2 regions of the Paenibacillus sp. FSL R5-0623 genome follow, and region 1 is predicted to be linked to the other one. Evidence: riboswitches for the same ligand, from Rfam matches in the RefSeq annotation. Region 1 holds a riboswitch; the other holds the start of a gene.

Evidence for each region. A riboswitch is a leader RNA that binds a small molecule or an ion and turns the genes downstream of it on or off. The one in region 1 is predicted to bind FMN.
Region 2: another riboswitch for FMN. It lies ahead of ribD (bifunctional diaminohydroxyphosphoribosylaminopyrimidine deaminase/5-amino-6-(5-phosphoribosylamino)uracil reductase RibD); the one in region 1 lies ahead of MKY92_RS17365 (DMT family transporter).

Annotation. Positions count from the first base shown of each region.
Region 1 covers NZ_CP150233.1:3,973,358-3,976,780, forward strand. The annotation lists gene MKY92_RS17355 (CGNR zinc finger domain-containing protein) at 86-637, opposite strand; gene MKY92_RS17360 (DinB family protein) at 781-1,281, shown strand; FMN riboswitch at 1,365-1,518, shown strand; gene MKY92_RS17365 (DMT family transporter) at 1,663-2,643, shown strand; gene MKY92_RS17370 (amidase) at 2,953-3,423, shown strand, end outside.
Region 2 covers NZ_CP150233.1:4,399,696-4,403,118, forward strand. The annotation lists gene ribE (riboflavin synthase) at 1-408, opposite strand, end outside; gene ribD (bifunctional diaminohydroxyphosphoribosylaminopyrimidine deaminase/5-amino-6-(5-phosphoribosylamino)uracil reductase RibD) at 470-1,573, opposite strand; FMN riboswitch at 1,897-2,065, opposite strand; gene MKY92_RS19265 (hypothetical protein) at 2,234-3,423, opposite strand, start outside.

The DNA.
Region 1 (3,423 bases):
GATCATATCCTGCTTACGAATCCGTACTGCGTCTGACTATTTTTTCGCTAGTATATATACATTATATAGTTATTGTTAGTATTTATCAATTTTGGGATTTACGTTTCGCCCGAAATCTTCTGACCTTCATCAGATTTCCACACATCTTATCATCACAGTACTTCTGTGTTCTGCTTCGGGTATCATCATAGAACATCCAGCGACAATCCGAATTATCACAGATCCGAATCCTATGCCCTTCTCCCTCCACCAAAGTCGTGGCAAAATCAGCAGCTACCTCAGCCATAACCTGATGCCAATGTGCTTCTACAGCTACCAGTTGGAGTTTCAGTTCCTGATCAATTGTAGTCAATGTTCTTCTCACATGCCCTGCTTCCATAATGCCATTTAACCATTGTTTTTCTATATCCGTTAACGATGCTCCAGAAGACAAGCGGGCTCCAAGAGCCAACAGTTCATTCCTGAAGTTTCTCATGGACAACTCATCTTCGGGTGATGCAGGGACAGAAGCGTTAAGTTGCCATCGCTCCAGAAAGTCTTGCTGCCAGCTCGCCTTCCCAAGCCTGTCCTCTGATCGATCTCCCCCACGCCAGTCGTGATAATCGCTGTTAACAAAATCGGTCCATAACCTGTCCATATATACCTCCGTTCATTGTAACCATCTAAGTTAATAAAGAAGGTTACAACTCATCTTTGATGTGTTATATTAAGTGTAACCTCATTAATCAGTTTTAGCTAGTTACAACACATATCACAATTATACGCAAGGAGGAAAAAGCAATGACAAAAACAACAGCACTAGATGTGTTACGTATTCAAAAGGATGATACTTGGGATCAATGTAATTGGATTGTACCTTTGTCGAAATCCTTGGAGGGTCTTACAGCAGAACAAGCAGCCTGGATTCCACCTTCAGGGGGATTAAGCATCTGGCAGTTGGTTAACCATATGTATTATTACAACCATCGCTTATTATGTCGCATGCAAGGTAAGGAGCCTACCCTTCCTGCTGTTGACTCCAATGAATACACATTTGGGAATCCTGGAGATGCAACGGACGCAGCCGGATGGAATACACTGCTACAGGGTACAACTCGATTAGCCCAACAGTTGCGAGATCAATTGGCTGCACTTCAAGAGTCAGATCTTGAAGCCGCATATATGGATTCCGAAGAGAAATGGGCACACGAACTAGCTCGCTGGGTACTCCATGATGCGTATCACGCAGGTCAGATCGTGCTTCTTCGCAGACAGCAAGGAAGTTGGAAAATCGTTTTCTAAAAAAATGCTTGAACTGCTAGCGCTTACAGGAATAAGATGAACTTATTAATGTTACAACTTGTTCAACACACTATATAATTGAATAGGATCTTCGGGGTAGGGTGCAAATCCCAACCGGCGGTGATGTTCTTCGGAACCAGCCCGCGACTCGCTATTTGTTCTTAACGAAGGACATCTAGCGACTGACTTGGTGTGAATCCAAGGCCGACGGTACAGTCCGGATGAGAGAAGATCAACACATTGACATGCCGTTCACGGGAAGGCCTCTTTCCTGACGCATGTCCTTGGATGAGCCCCCGTTTATTTGGTATATACCAAAACGGGGGCTTTTGTCGATTTTGCCAACTGAAGATTCCTTGTTCTGACGAAGGAGTCCTGAATATGGAAAAGACATCAGCAGCATCACCTGTTTACCGCAAGGAACGAAGTAATACCGGATTCTGGCTTGTAGTTCTCGGCGCCGCCTTATGGGGTGTCGACCCACTCTTCCGCATTATTTTGCTAAATACGATGACATCCACGCAGATTGTACTGGTGGAACATATCATCGTCAGTCTTATTGCCATTCCCGTGCTGTGGAAATTCCGGTCTGACCTGAAGAACCTGCGCGCTCGCCACTGGATTGCCGTGATTTTTATCTCATGGGGAGGATCAGCACTCGCAACGGTATTGTTCACCATGGCACTAACACATAACGATCCAAATACGGTGCTTTTATTGCAAAAAATGCAACCCCTCTTCGCTATCGTGCTGGCTAAACTATTATTAAAAGAAACCTTGCCTCGTCGCTTCGGTGGATTGTTCTTCATTGCATTAGCAGGAACGTACCTGCTTACATTTGGCTTCACATTGCCATTAGGTAACTGGGACAACTGGATTCATGCTGGAAGCTTGTTATCCCTTGGGGCTGCTGCCTTATGGGGAGGTTCAACCGTAATGGGCCGATTGATGCTGGGGCAGGCGCGTTATGAAACGGTCACCTCCCTTCGCTTTGTCGTTGCTCTCCCGCTCCTGATCTTTATGACGTGGAATGAAGGTGCGGCATGGACGTTTCCGTCCGGAACGGGTGAACAGGCTGCTGTCATCCTCAACATTCTTGGTCAGGCATTGTTACCAGGTTTGCTCAGTCTTCTGTTGTATTACAAAGGTCTGTCGTCAACCAAAGCATCTGTTGCAACACTCGCAGAACTTAGCTTCCCGATGGCGGGTGTGTTGGTGAACTGGATTGCTTTCCGTACACTGATTACATGGGAGCAGCTGCTTGGTTTTATCCTGATCTGGGTGGCCCTCTTCGCCATTTCCAGACAGCAGGAAAGATCATCAACTGCGGCTGATGCTGCACCGAAGTTGCGTACAGAGTAAGTGGATATATCTGAGGTTCACATATAAACAAATAGTCAAATATAAAATAAAACCATTGCACATCAAATTAGATGAGCAGTGGTTTTTTCATTTCCATTACTCGATCATTTTCTCAATTAGCAATATGAGCTATTAACCCTGTGCTTTATTTCTATATCGCAAATCCTCCCCTCCTTTCCCTCCAACCTCATAACGAATATCCATATCATCGCACTACGTCTCTTCTATGTTTTGTCTTTTGTCCAATCCGGTGGTACGATGACATATGGAATAAACAGATGAATTATATTCAGAGAGGAACGATCATTAATGTCTTCATTCTCATATACCTCCTACGACGCCGTAGGTTTAGCTGAACTGATCCGATCCCGGGAAGTATCCCCTGTTGAAATGCTGGAAGCGGCGTTTGCACGCCTTGAAGAAGTGAATCCGCAACTTAATGCGGTTATTCGTACATATGAAAATCACGCACGGGAGGAAGCCGGTTTGGTTCGCCCTGGAGAACAACCTTTTGCCGGTGTGCCCCTGCTCCTGAAAGATATTTCGCAATCCTTGGAAGGTGAATTTCTGACTTCAGGCTCACGTTTGTTCAGCGAGCATCGCGCGTTACGCAATTCCAATTTTGTCACTCGACTCCGTGATGCAGGCTTTATCTTCATAGGACATACCAATACACCTGAATTTGGTTTGAAAAATATTACTGAGCCCCGTCTTCATGGTCCAACTCGTAATCCATGGAATATCAATCACTCCCCAGGTGGTTCAAGTGGTGGTGCCGCT
Region 2 (3,423 bases), 430 kb from region 1:
TTTGGGGATCAGATATTTGAACAACTGATGATCATCAGGCTTGATCTCAAACACAATTGCATTCTGATCACGTGTTATACTGCCAATCACTCCAGTACCATCGACATGGCCCTGAACGATATGGCCGCCAAAACGACCGCCTGATTGCATGGCCCGCTCCAGATTAACTTTACTGCCAGATTGCAGCTGACTGAGATTGGTATGGCGATAGGTTTCAGGCATTACATCGGCGGTAAAACCTCCACCTTCGAGCGTTGTGGCAGTTAAGCACACGCCGTTCACTGCTACACTATCACCAATCTTCAGATCGTCCATGATGGCGGAAGCTCCGATATTCAGGACCATCGCTTCGCCTTTCCGACCAATACGCCGGATCTGACCAACTTCTTCCACCAAACCGGTAAACATGCTGCCGCCTCCCTTTTTCAAGTTATAAAGAACCTAACTTGCTTCTTTTAAATTCAATTATTTATTCAGGCCACACCGGAATGCCACCAATGCTGATATTATCTCCAACTTGTTCGATCTCCAACTGATTCAATTGAATGGCCTGATTCATACGTTCCACACCCTCGAATCGGAAGCTTCCAGGTGTATCATAACCGCCTACAATCTTCGGAGCGATAAACATGAGCAGTCGATCAACCAACCGCGCCTCCAGCATGGCTCCATTCAAGGTACCTCCACCTTCAAGCAAAATTGAACCAATGTCACGCTCACCCAACTTGCTAAGTCCGTTTAACAGATCCACACGTGGTCCAGGACCACAGCGTATAATTTCGACGCCGTAGGCTTCCAAACGTTCAGCAGCTTCAGGACTGGCTTCGTCTGTTGTCAGCACCCATGTCGGAGCAAGACCATCCTTAACCATTTTGGCACCTACGGGAAGACGTAACTTGGAATCCACCACAATGCGCACCGGACTAATGCCTTCGACTTGCAAACGGGTTGTAAGTTCCGGATTATCGGCAATCACTGTGTCGACGCCAACCATAATTCCCTGGTGACGATGACGAAGGGCATGCACAATCTCACGAGCAGGCTCGTTCGAGATCCACTTGCTGTCTCCGCTGCGAGTAGCAATTTTCCCATCCAAAGTTGTAGCTGTCTTCAACGTCACAAAAGGTAGACCCGTTGTAATATACTTAATGAATTTTTCATTCATGCGTCTTCCACGCTCACGCAGTACGCCAACTTCAACTTCAATGCCTTGTTGACGAAGCATGCTTATGCCTCTGCCGGATACTTGCGGATTTGGATCTTCACAACATACCACAACACGTTTCACCTTTTCATGAATCAGGCGTTCACTACAAGGTGGCGTCTTGCCATAATGACTACAAGGCTCAAGTGTAACGTATACCGTACTTCCTTCTGCATCACTGCCTGCCATGTTAAGTGCATGCACCTCTGCATGACCGGTTCCACGTTTCAGATGGCTCCCCAGGCCTACAATACGACCTTCTTTTACAACTACACATCCAACGACCGGATTGATGCCCGTCTGTCCCTGTGCTCGTTCCGCCATATCCAATGCCAGTGCCATATAAAATTCATCATTGATCATTTCCAAATCCGTTCACCCCGCGGTTTAAAGTCTTGTTTATTAAAAAATCCCCGTCGAACAATCAGTTCGATGGGGATGATGAGAGACAAATGTCAACAGCAGGAGTGAAATGGATACAGCACGCCAACACTTTGCCTAAAACTTCATTTCGGGCAAGTGAAAATAGACACATACCTTAATGAACATCAATTACAGGTAAAGAGCTTTTAAAGTGCGGCATATGTATGGAACTGTCCGACGTAACCGGATCTTCCCTGCACAGTGCAAGACATCACACATCGTGACCGTGCAGCAATACTCCTGCTGAATGCAAACCTGTTAGGTCTGCACCTCTCCTTCTCCCATCCAGACTATACTGTCGGTTCTGGAATTACACCAGATCAGCCATCTGCCAATGGCAGACAGGTCACGGACTTTGCATCAAGTGCTGGACACATAGGTCCTTACACTTCCTGCATCACCGCCGGTAGGGAATTACACCCTGCCCTGAAGGATTGCTTTCGTTATTACTTGGATGTTAGCACTTTAATGCCAAAAAATCAATTGTTTTTTGTTCCTTTTTGTCACATACTAACTTTAAATAAGCTAAGAAACAACAAAAACCGCTTCCTCTTAAGTGGGTACGGTTTTTGCTTGGAGACACATTTTCACATCCATCGTATCATTCTACATATCAGGAAAACACCAGCTCGCCATATGCTTTAATTCTTTGGCATTATGGAATGGAGTGCGGTCAGGTTCTTGCAGGGGCGAAGTCGGAAGCGGGAACTCTCGTGCGACCCTTCTGATCCAACTTGTGGAATCAATCGCAATAGCCGAGCATTTCCAGCGTCCATTCGCTCTCGGTCGAAATGTCCCATGTAAATCTGCTTTTCTCGGCATCTCTGGAAAGATACCCTCCAGATATTCGACGATGACGCGTTTGTCTCTGACTTCATGACAATAAACTGTCACCCATACACCTTCCCGGACCCGAACAGCATACACATCGCCAGACTGTACCTCCCCGGTACCTGCATCAGGAGATGCCTTTGGCACTTTTCCGCGAACACTTCTCTTCTTCTCCAATACACCTAAGATCGTGTCCTTTACAGCTGGACTCTCATCAGGCTTATCCGCAAGAGATATATTATTCAGATCAAACTCATGAAATATCTTGTTCAGGTTGTTCTCATTAATTCCGACAGATGAATCCCACCACGCCAGAGGGGCCTGCACTTCAACCCGCACATTGGGGCGTGCGTCACGTTGGATATAAGAGGTAAATTCCGTGATCATACCAGGATGCTCCGGCGTATCCAGTATGCCAATCAGAGCTAACGTCTCAAGCAAATCACGGTAGGCATATTCCTTCTGTGTAGGCAAAAGACGTTCCTTCTTGAGCGCTACTGCTGCCTTGCTGTAACGTGTTTTGGGAGGTAACTCGCGCAGCAACGTTAACACCGCACGGAATGTCCAGCGGTCGTAATCATTGGGTATTGGAATCTCCTTCGCGGTAGCCAGTTCTCGAAGTGCCAACACATATCCAAAAGGATCACCGTCCAACGGGGTTCCATTGGTCATCCGCCAATACCATTGCAGCGTCGTGTCGGTTGCTTGATCTACACTTAATCCGCAGATCTTGCAAGTGTTCGAAGATGGATATGGCGTATGTTCATGACTTGGCATACTGCTCGCAATAAGCTTGCCCGTAAGCAACGAGCGCCAGATCATGGGTGCGGACCACAAAGAGGATACAAAAGCCTGCGCTGCATCATTTATCGTCCATTGATTTGCAACTTTTTTCAGCTCAGTAATCGCTTCATCATGTTGCGGACGTACAAATCGATTCGGTTCATGCCCAGCTGCCTCTAACG